Regions from separate parts of the Bradyrhizobium sp. CCBAU 051011 genome, predicted to be linked through region 1. Evidence: predicted binding sites of a transcription regulator. Region 1 holds the regulator's gene; each other region holds the start of a gene.
The links. Region 1 encodes PhoB, which activates phosphate uptake and scavenging genes when phosphate is short. Its sites were predicted from a motif close to TGTCATNNANCTGTCAT; they were not measured.
Positions count from the first base shown of each region.

Region 2: ACH79_RS40925 (UDP-2,3-diacylglucosamine diphosphatase) is a predicted target of PhoB. The motif match lies at 1,872-1,888, and genes of this name have one in related genera.
Region 3: ACH79_RS30050 (DUF47 domain-containing protein) is a predicted target of PhoB. The motif match lies at 1,674-1,690, and genes of this name have one in related genera.

Region 1 is NZ_CP022222.1:1,700,328-1,703,617, forward strand. Features, by position in the region: gene ACH79_RS08165 (GcrA family cell cycle regulator) at 1-413, shown strand, start outside; gene phoB (phosphate regulon transcriptional regulator PhoB) at 773-1,477, opposite strand; gene phoU (phosphate signaling complex protein PhoU) at 1,551-2,267, opposite strand; gene pstB (phosphate ABC transporter ATP-binding protein PstB) at 2,279-3,100, opposite strand; gene pstA (phosphate ABC transporter permease PstA) at 3,097-3,290, opposite strand, start outside.
Region 2 is NZ_CP022222.1:8,700,134-8,703,423, forward strand. Features, by position in the region: gene ACH79_RS40920 (glycosyltransferase family 1 protein) at 1-1,040, opposite strand, end outside; gene ACH79_RS40925 (UDP-2,3-diacylglucosamine diphosphatase) at 1,037-1,849, opposite strand; gene thiD (bifunctional hydroxymethylpyrimidine kinase/phosphomethylpyrimidine kinase) at 2,029-2,829, opposite strand; gene ACH79_RS40935 (Lrp/AsnC ligand binding domain-containing protein) at 2,962-3,207, shown strand; gene ACH79_RS40940 (Ldh family oxidoreductase) at 3,272-3,290, shown strand, end outside.
Region 3 is NZ_CP022222.1:6,407,581-6,410,870, forward strand. Features, by position in the region: gene ACH79_RS30040 (branched-chain amino acid ABC transporter permease) at 1-609, shown strand, start outside; gene ACH79_RS30045 (branched-chain amino acid ABC transporter permease) at 611-1,579, shown strand; gene ACH79_RS30050 (DUF47 domain-containing protein) at 1,732-2,376, shown strand; gene ACH79_RS30055 (inorganic phosphate transporter) at 2,392-3,290, shown strand, end outside.

The DNA.
Region 1 (3,290 bases):
TGACGCGAAACGCCGTAATCGGCAAAGTGCACCGGCTGGGCCTGTCCGGCCGAGCCAAGAGTCCCTCCTCGGCCGCTCCGCGGCAGCGCAAGGCACGCCCCGCCGCCCAGCAGATGATGCGGGTGTCGCGCCCGGTCTCGCGCGGCAACACCGCGCTGGCGCACGCTTTCGAGGTGGAGATCGAGGCCGATCCGGTCGCCTTCGACAATGTAGTGCCGATGAGCCAGCGGCTGTCGCTGCTCGAACTGAACGAGGCGACCTGCCACTGGCCGGTCGGCGATCCTTCGAGCCCGGAATTCTTCTTCTGCGGCGGCAAGGCGCTCAGCGGCCTGCCCTACTGCGCGCATCACTCGCGCGTGGCGTATCAACCGGCCGCCGATCGGCGGCGGCAGCAGCCGAAGCAGACGAGGTAAGGCGCGCTCATTTGCGCGAGACGTAAGCGCTCCGCGCAAGGTGCGCTCCCTCGCCCCGCTCTTGCGGGGCCACGACGAGCGAAGCTCGCGCTGAGAGGGTTGGGGTGAGGGACTCTGTCCGCGATTGTGGTCTATCGATAGACCTGTGCCCCCTCACCCGGATCGCCGATGCGGCAACCACCGTCATTGCCAGCGACAAACGCCGAAGCTTTTGCGCAAGGGAACGAAAGCGACGAAGCAATCCATACTTGCCGCGTGGCACTATGGATTGCTTCGCTTCGCTTCGCTCGCAATGACGATGAGAGAGCTGCCGCTTTGCCGGGGACGACGGTGGAGTTTGCGCGGATGATAGCGAAGCCTTACGGCTCCACCTTGGCAAACCGGTCATCCAGCGCATAACCGGCGCCGCGCACGGTACGGATCGGGTCCTGCTCGCGGCCGGGGTTGAGCAGCTTGCGCAGGCGGCCGATGTGGACGTCGACGGTGCGTTCGTCGATATAGATGTCGCGGCCCCAGACGCTGTCGAGCAATTGCTCGCGGCTGAACACGCGGCCGGGATGTTCGAGGAAAAATTCCAGCAGGCGATATTCGGTCGGGCCGAGGTCGATCTGGCGGCCGGAGCGCGCGACGCGGCGTTTCTCGCGGTCGAGTTCGATGTCGCCATAGGTCAGCACGGTAGCGAGCCGCTCCGGGCTTGCCCGACGCAACAGGCCTTTCACCCGCGCCAGGAGTTCCGGCACCGAGAACGGCTTGACGATGTAGTCGTCGGCACCGGTCGCAAGCCCCCGCACCCGCTCGCTCTCCTCGCCGCGCGCGGTCAGCATGATGATCGGTAGTTGCTTGGTTTCGGGGCGAGCGCGCAGGCGGCGGCACAGCTCGATGCCGGAGAGGCCCGGCAGCATCCAGTCGAGCACGACGAGGTCGGGCACGCGCTCCTTCAGCCGCGTATCGGCGTCGTCGCCGCGGCCTACGGTCTCGACCTCATAGCCTTCAGCGTCGAGGTTGTAGCGCAACAGCGTGGTCAGCGCTTCCTCGTCCTCGACCACCATAATGCGTGCGCTCATCCTTTTCTTGCCTCTTCTGTCTGACGCGTTTTCTTCACGCGAACCGGCCTCCACTTCGCTCGAAAACGCTACGTCAACTATTCGGCACGGTCGTAGCAAACGTCGTCATGTCGCCCTTCGGGCGCTTGTCGAGCATCTGCTGTCCCTCGATCATGTAGAACACGGTTTCGGCGATGTTGGTCGCGTGGTCGCCGATCCGCTCAATATTCTTGGCGCAGAACATCAAATGAATGCAGAACGAGATGTTGCGCGGGTCTTCCATCATGTAGGTGAGAAGTTCGCGGAACAGCGAGGTGCAGATGGCGTCGACTTCCTCGTCGCCTTTCCAGACCGCCATTGCCGCCGGCAGGTCGTGCGCGGCATAGGCGTCCAGCACCGACTTGACCTGCGTTTGCACCAGATCGGTCATGTGTTCGAGGCCGCGCATCAGCTTCAGCGGCTGGAAATCGTTCTCCAGGGCCGCGACCCGCTTGCCCATGTTCTTGGCGAGATCGCCGATCCGCTCCAGATCGGTGGCGACGCGCATGGCGCCGACGATTTCGCGCAAGTCGATCGCCATCGGCTGGCGGCGGGCGATGGTCAATACCGCTCGCTCCTCGATCAAATGCTGCAGGCGGTCGATCTCGACATCGGTTGCGACGACGCGCTTGCCGAGTGCGACGTCGCGGCGGACCAGCGCGTCGACAGATTCGGTGATCATGCGTTCGGCCAGGCCGCCCATCTCCGCGACCAGGCGGGTGAGTTCCTGAAGGTCGCTGTCGAACGCCTTGGCGGTGTGCTCGGAAGCCATGTCTTGTCTCCTCAGCCGAACCGGCCGGTGATGTAATCCTGGGTGCGTCGGTCGCTCGGCGAAGTGAAGATCTTGTTGGTGTCGTCGAATTCGATCAGCTCGCCGAGATACATGAAGGCGGTCTTGTCGGAGACGCGCGCCGCCTGCTGCATATTATGGGTGACGATGGCGATGGTGTAGTCCTCCGCCAGTTCCTGAATCAGTTCCTCGATCTTGGCGGTCGAGATCGGGTCGAGCGCCGAACAGGGTTCGTCAAACAGGATTACCTCGGGCCTGACAGCGACCGTGCGGGCGATGCAGAGCCGCTGCTGCTGGCCGCCGGACAGCGAGAGGCCGGAGGCGTTCAGCTTGTCCTTGACCTCGTTCCACAGCGCGCCGCCGCGCAGCGCCTTCTCGACCCGGCCGTCCATTTCCGACTTCGAGATCTTCTCATAGAGGCGGATGCCGAAGGCGATGTTTTCGTAGATCGTCATCGGGAACGGCGTCGGCTTCTGGAACACCATGCCGACGCGGGCCCGCAGCAAATTGAGGTCGAGCTTGGGGTCAAGGATGTTGGTCTGGTCGAGCATCAGCTGACCGGTCGCCTTCTGGCCGGGATAAAGGTCGTACATCCGGTTGAAGATCCGCAGCAGCGTGGACTTGCCGCAGCCGGATGGGCCGATGAAGGCGGTGACGCGGTGGGTGCCGAGCGTCAGGTTGATGTTCTTCAGCGCGTGATGTTCGCCATAGTAGAAGTTCAGGCCGCGGGCGGTCACCTTCGGCGCGGCCTCGGGCAGCGCTACCTGCGGAACGGGCCCGCTCGCGGAACTCACGGATACGGAGAGATCGGTCATTTGGATGTCCTCTCGGCGCCAAGAATGCGCGCGCCAATATTCAGGGCAAGTACGGTGAGCGTGATCAGCAGGGCCCCGGCCCAGGCGAGCTGCTTCCAGTAGGCATAGGGGCTCTGGACGAAGTTGTTGATGGTGACCGGCAGGTTCGCCATCGTCTTGGTCATATCCAGGCTGAAGAACTGGTTGGACA
Region 2 (3,290 bases), 2.1 Mb from region 1:
TCTTCCGCCACAAATTCGGCCGCCTCACCCTCCGATTCGACCGGGCGAGAATTCATGGCATGCTCGATGAAAACCCGCGTGGAGGCCTGCCAGGTATGGGCGGCGGCGAATTCGACGCAATCTTCCCGCGAGATCTGCAGCGCCTCCCGGCAGGCGGCCCGTAAATCCTCGCTCAGCACGCCCACCGGCGCCGCGCCGATCACGTCGCGCGGACCGGTGACAGGAAAGGCCGCGACCGGCAGCCCGCTGGCCAGCGCCTCCAGCAGCACCAGCCCAAACGTGTCGGTCCGGCTGGGGAAGACGAAAACGTCGGAGGCTGCGTAGATTTCCGCCAGTTCCTCGCCGTGCCTCGCACCGAGGAACACGGCATCAGGATATTTCCGCTCCAGCGCCATCCGGGCCGGTCCATCGCCGACGATAAGCTTGGTGCCAGGCAGATCGAGGTCGAGGAAGGCTTCGAGATTCTTCTCCACCGCGATCCGGCCGACGCAGAGATAGACCGGCATCGGCAGGCAGAGATCGGTGCTGCGCGGATGGAATAGCGAGGTATCGACCCCGCGCGACCACTGCACCACGTTGCGAAACCCGCGCATCCGCAATTCGGCTGCCAGCGCCGGCGTCGCCGCCATCACCGCCCGGCTCGGCCGATGAAACCACTGAAGCGCCTTCCACACCCATGATTCCGGGATTGGCGAGCGCGCCGAGACATATTCGGGAAACCGGGTGTGAAAGCTCGTGGTAAACGGCAAGCCATGCTTGCGGCAATAGCGCCGCACCAGAAGCCCGATCGGGCCCTCGGTCGCGATATGAATGCTGTCGGGCCTTGCCGCTTTGATCAATCGCGCGATTTTTGCTGGATACGGCAGAGCCAGCCGCAGGTCGGGATAGCTCGGCATCGCAAAGGTGCGAAACGATTGCGGCGTCAGGAAACTCACCTCGACACCAAGTCCCCTGGCCGCTTCCGCCATTGCGGTCAGCGTGCGCACCACCCCGTTGACCTGGGGATGCCACGCATCGGTTGCGACCAGGATATGCGTCATGCGGCGCGCGCCGCGACGCGGGGAACCGGCGCAGCCCTTCGCACCGGATCGGTCCAGGTGATGATCTCGAACCGGCCGTCCTCGTGCTCGGCGAGCGCGGTACAGCTCTCCACCCAGTCGCCGCAATTCATGTAGCGGATGCCATGCTCGTCGCGGATGGTGGCGTAATGGATGTGGCCGCAGATCACGCCGTCGGCGCCGTGCCGCCGCGCTTCACCGGCCAGCGTCTGTTCGAACGCGCCGATATAGTTCACGGCATTCTTGACCTTCAGCTTCGCCCATTGCGACAGCGACCAATAGGGCACGCCGAACATGCGGCGGAAGAAGTTGACCAGACGGTTCATCTGGATGGCGAAGTCGTAGGCCTTGTCGCCGAGATGGGCGAGCCAGCGCGCGTTCTGCACCACGAGATCGAAGATGTCGCCGTGGATGACGAGGTAGCGCTTGCCGTCGACGCCGGTGTGAATGGTGTTCTCCACCACATCGATGCCGCCGAAATGGGTGCCGTAATAGTTGCGCAGGAATTCGTCGTGATTGCCCGGCACGTAGATGACCTTGGCGCCCTTGCGCGCCTTGCGCAGCATCTTCTGCACGAAGTCGTTATGCGATTGCGGCCAGTACCAGCTCGACTTCAGCGCCCAGCCATCGACGATGTCGCCGACCAGATAGATGGTGTCGGCGTCGTGGGTTCTGAGAAAATCCAGCAATCGATCCGCTTGCGAGCCGCGGGCCCCGAGATGGACATCGGAGATGAACAAGGTACGAAAGCGCCGTTCCGGGCTCTCTTCACTCAAGGCGTCACTACCCATGCCTGTCCCCTGACAGATTTCTGTGACAGGGCGATGACTAGTTCACGCGACCCATAGCCCCACGAGAATCAATGTCGCGCCCCGCAGTTTGCGGATAGCAGCGCGATGCGACAGGCAAGCGACATCGCGGCGGCGATATCTCGACGTCGTCCCCGCGTTCGCAGGGACAACGGAGACGCTTAATAAAACTTGTGAAAATGATGCACCGGGCCGTGGCCATGCCCAACGCTGAACCGGTCTGCCGCTGCAATCGCGGCGGTCACCCACGCCTTGGCGTTGCGCACGGCGGTCTCCATGCCCTCCCCCCTCGCGAGCCCCGCCGCAATCGCCGAGGATAACGAGCAGCCGGTGCCGTGGGTGTTCTTCGTCGCGATGCGCGGCGCGGCCAGCGCGATCGCGCCATTCGCGCCGATCAGATAGTCGATGCTCTCGGCGCCCTCGCCGTGGCCGCCCTTGATCAGGGCCGCCTTGCACCCCAGCCCGAGCAAACGCTTGCCCTGTTGCTCGACCGCGGCTTCGTCCGCCGCCACGGCTTCATCGAGCAGCGCCGCCGCCTCCGGCAGATTCGGCGTGATCACCGATGCCAACGGAATCAGTTTTGTCCGCAGCGCCTCGACGGCTTCGGCGGCGAGCAACCGGTCGCCCGAAGTTGCGACCATCACGGGATCGAGCACGACGTGCTTCGGCGACCAGCGCGCAAGCCCCGCGACGATGGCATCGATGACAGGCGGATGCGCCACCATGCCGATCTTGACCGCACCGACGACGAGATCGGAAAACACCGCGTCGATCTGCGCGGTGACGAATTCAGCCGGCACCTGATGGATGCCGCTGACGCCCTGGGTATTCTGCGCTGTCAGCGCCGTGATTACGGAGGCACCGTAGACGCCGAGCGCAGCAAACGTCTTCAGGTCGGCCTGGATACCGGCGCCGCCAGAGGAATCGGAGCCGGCGATGGTCAGGGCGATCGGCGTCGTCACCGCAAGCCTCGCGCAGTTGGCGTGTTGGGGATCATGGATTGTCCTACCGCGCCCGGCCGTGTGCAGCAAGCTGGCTTGCCATGACCGGCGGTTTTTGGCCTATTGGGGCCAATTTATTCGGAGACGACAGCGATGGTTCCCTTCTTCGTCCAGTTCAAATGCAAGCTCGGCCAGTCCTACGCCGTCGCCAATGCGCTCGCCGAGGCCGAGATCGCCTCGGAGATCTATTCCACCGCCGGCGATTACGATCTGCTGGTCAAGTTCTACGTCGACAACGACACCGACATCGGCCATTTCGTCAACGAGAAGGTGCAGGTGATTCCGGGTATCCAGGACACCCACACCATCATCACCTTCAAGGCGTTCGGCACGGGCTAGCGGCCCCGCCCGCACATCGCCGTCGACTTCGCCCGGCGCGGCCACGCCCGCGGGCCTTACGGGAGTGCCCGTCCTGTCCGAGA
Region 3 (3,290 bases), 4.4 Mb from region 1:
TACGGGCTTTTGTTGACGTTCGGCATCGCGCTGATCGTGCAGGGCGTGTTCCAGAATTACTTCGGCTCCTCCGGCCTACCGTACGCGATTCCTGATTATCCGGAGATCGGCGGCTTCCGCGGATTACAGGGCGGCATGAATCTCGGCTTCATGTTCCTGCCGATCTACCGCGGCTGGGTCGTTGTCTTCTCGCTGGTCGTCTGTCTCGCCACCTGGTTCCTGATCGAGAAGACGCAGCTCGGCGCTTACCTGCGCGCCGCGACCGAAAACCCGACGCTGGTGCGGGCGTTCGGCATCAACGTTCCCCGGATGATCACGCTGACCTATGGGCTCGGCGTCGGCCTGGCGGCGCTGGCCGGCGTGTTGTCGGCGCCGATCAACCAGGTGCGGCCGCTGATGGGCGCGGACCTGATTATCGTCGTGTTCGCGGTGGTGGTGATCGGCGGCATGGGATCGATCATGGGATCGATCATCACCGGCTTCGCGCTCGGCGTGATCGAGGGGCTTACGAAGTATTTTTATCCCGAGGCCTCCAACACCGTGGTGTTCGTCCTGATGGTGCTGGTGTTGCTGGTGAAGCCAACGGGACTGACGGGACGGGCGGCCTGACATGAGCGCATTGACTGACGATACACTGCCGGTAACGCCGCGCGCGATGCGCGACGAGATGATCGTGTTCGCCGCGATGGCGGTGCTGCTGGGGCTCGTACCCCTGACGGGCATTTATCCATTCTTCGTGATGCAGGCGCTGTGTTTTGCGCTGCTTGCCTGCGCCTTCAACCTCCTGATCGGCTATGGCGGCCTGCTGTCGTTCGGCCACGCCATGTTCTTAGGGACCGCTGGCTACTGCTCGGCGCATGCGCTCAAGGTCTGGGGTGTAACGCCGGAAGTCGGAATTCTGGTCGGTGTCGCCGGCGCCGCGGCGCTCTCCGTCGTCACCGGCTTCATCTCGATTCGCCGGCAGGGCATCTATTTTTCGATGATCACGCTGGCGCTTTCGCAGCTGTTGTTCTTCATCTATTTGCAGGCACCGTTCACCCATGGCGAAGACGGAATCCAGGGCATTCCGCAAGGCTATCTGTTCGGAATCTTCAATCTGGCCAAGCCCACCGTGCTCTATTACGTCGTGCTGGCGGGCTTCCTTGCCGGCTTCCTGCTGATCTTCCGCACCATCAACTCGCCGTTCGGCGAGGTCTTGAAGTCGATCCGCGAGAACGAGCAGCGGGCGATTTCGCTGGGCTACAAGACCGACCAGTACAAGCTGCTCGCCTTCATTCTGTCCGGCACGCTTGCGGGCTTTGCCGGCTCGCTGAAGGTGTTCGTGGCGCAGAACGCCTCGCTCACCGACGTGCACTGGACGATGTCGGGTGAAATCGTGCTGATGACGCTGGTCGGCGGCCTCGGGACCATCTTCGGCCCGGTCGTCGGGGCCTTCGTCATCATCGCCATGCAGCAGTATCTGGCCGGGTTCGGCCAGTGGGTGACGGTGATCCAGGGTGTGATCTTCGTGGCCTGCGTGCTGACCTTCCGCCGCGGTATCGTCGGCGAAGTCGCGCATTATTTCCGCCGATCCCTGTAAAACGGCCGGTTTTCGCGCCGTTTTCGGCTTCACAAAGCGGTGGATGGCCCGGTTCCCGGGTCCCGCCGTGGCGCGTTTTTCCTGCGAATGGTCTATGACAGTTTTGTGACAGGCCGCCCCCCGCGGGCTGTTCTGAACGACGGAAAATATCCATGCTGCGCTGGTTTCGTGCCTTTTTGCCCAAGGAGGAGCGGTTTTTTGACCTGTTTGCCCGCCACGCCCAGACGGTCGTACAGGGCGCGCTGGCGTTGCAGGACATGCTGCGCGGCGGCGAGGAGACGCCGGTATTCTGCCAGCGCGTGAACCAGTTCGAAAACGACGCCGACGGCATCACCCGCGAGGTACTGACCGCGGTCCGCCGCACCTTCATTACCCCGTTCGACCGCGGCGACATCAAGAACCTGATCACGGCGATGGACGACGCCATCGACCAGATGCAGCAGACCGCGAAAGCGGTGGTGCTGTTCGAAGTCCGCACGTTCGAACCCCCGATGCGCGAAATAGCCACGCTATTGGTCGAATGCGCCAATCTGGTCAGCCGCGCGCTGCCGCTGATGCAGTCGATCGGCAACAACGTCGCGATGCTGACTTCCATCACCGAGGAAATCGGAAAGCTCGAGGGCCGTATCGACGATCTCCACGACATCGGGTTGAAGGAGCTGTTTCTCAAGCACCGCAACGGCAATTCGATGGATTTCGTGGTCGGCGCCGAGATCTACAAGCATCTCGAAAAAGTGTCCGACCGCTTCGATGACGTCGCCAACGAAATCAACTCGATCGTGATCGAACAGGTATAGGGCAGGGCCAATTCAGTGGACGCCTCGCTTGGTCTTCCGGTTCTGATCTTTCTGATTGCGGTCGCGCTGCTCTTCGACTTCCTCAACGGGTTGCACGACGCCGCCAATTCGATCGCCACGATCGTATCGACCCGCGTGCTGCGCCCCCAATATGCGGTGCTCTGGGCGGCTTTCTTCAATTTCATCGCCTTCCTCTTCTTTGGGCTGCACGTCGCCAATACGATCGGCAAGGGAATCATCGAACCCGATGTCGTCGATGCGGCCGTGATCTTCGCTGCGCTGATCGGCGCCATCGTCTGGAATCTGATTACCTGGGGGCTCGGCATTCCCTCATCGAGCTCGCACGCCCTGATCGGCGGGCTGGTCGGCGCGGGCATGGCCAAGGCCGGGATATCAGCGGCGGTCTGGAGCGGTCTGTCGAAAACGCTGCTGGCGATCGTGCTGTCGCCGCTGGTCGGGTTCCTGCTGGCGCTGCTGCTGGTGGCGATCGTGTCCTGGCTGTCGGTGCGCTCGACGCCGTTTGCGGTCGACCGCGCCTTCCGCATCCTGCAATTCGTCTCGGCCTCGCTCTATTCGCTCGGCCATGGCGGCAACGACGCGCAAAAGACCATGGGTATCATCGCGGTGCTCCTGTATTCGCAAGGCCACCTCGGGGCGGATTTCGCGATTCCCTTCTGGGTCGTGATCTCCTGCCAGGCGGCCATGGGGCTCGGCACGCTGATGGGGGGCTGGCGGATCGTCCGCACTATGGGGCTGCGGATCACCAAGCTGACGCCGATGCAGGGCTTTTGCGCTGAAACAGGCGGGGCGGCGACCCTCTTCATGGCCACCTATCTCGGGGTTCCCGTTTCCACGACCCACACCATCACCGGCTCCATCGTCGGCGTCGGTGCCGCGCGGCGGGTCTCGGCGGT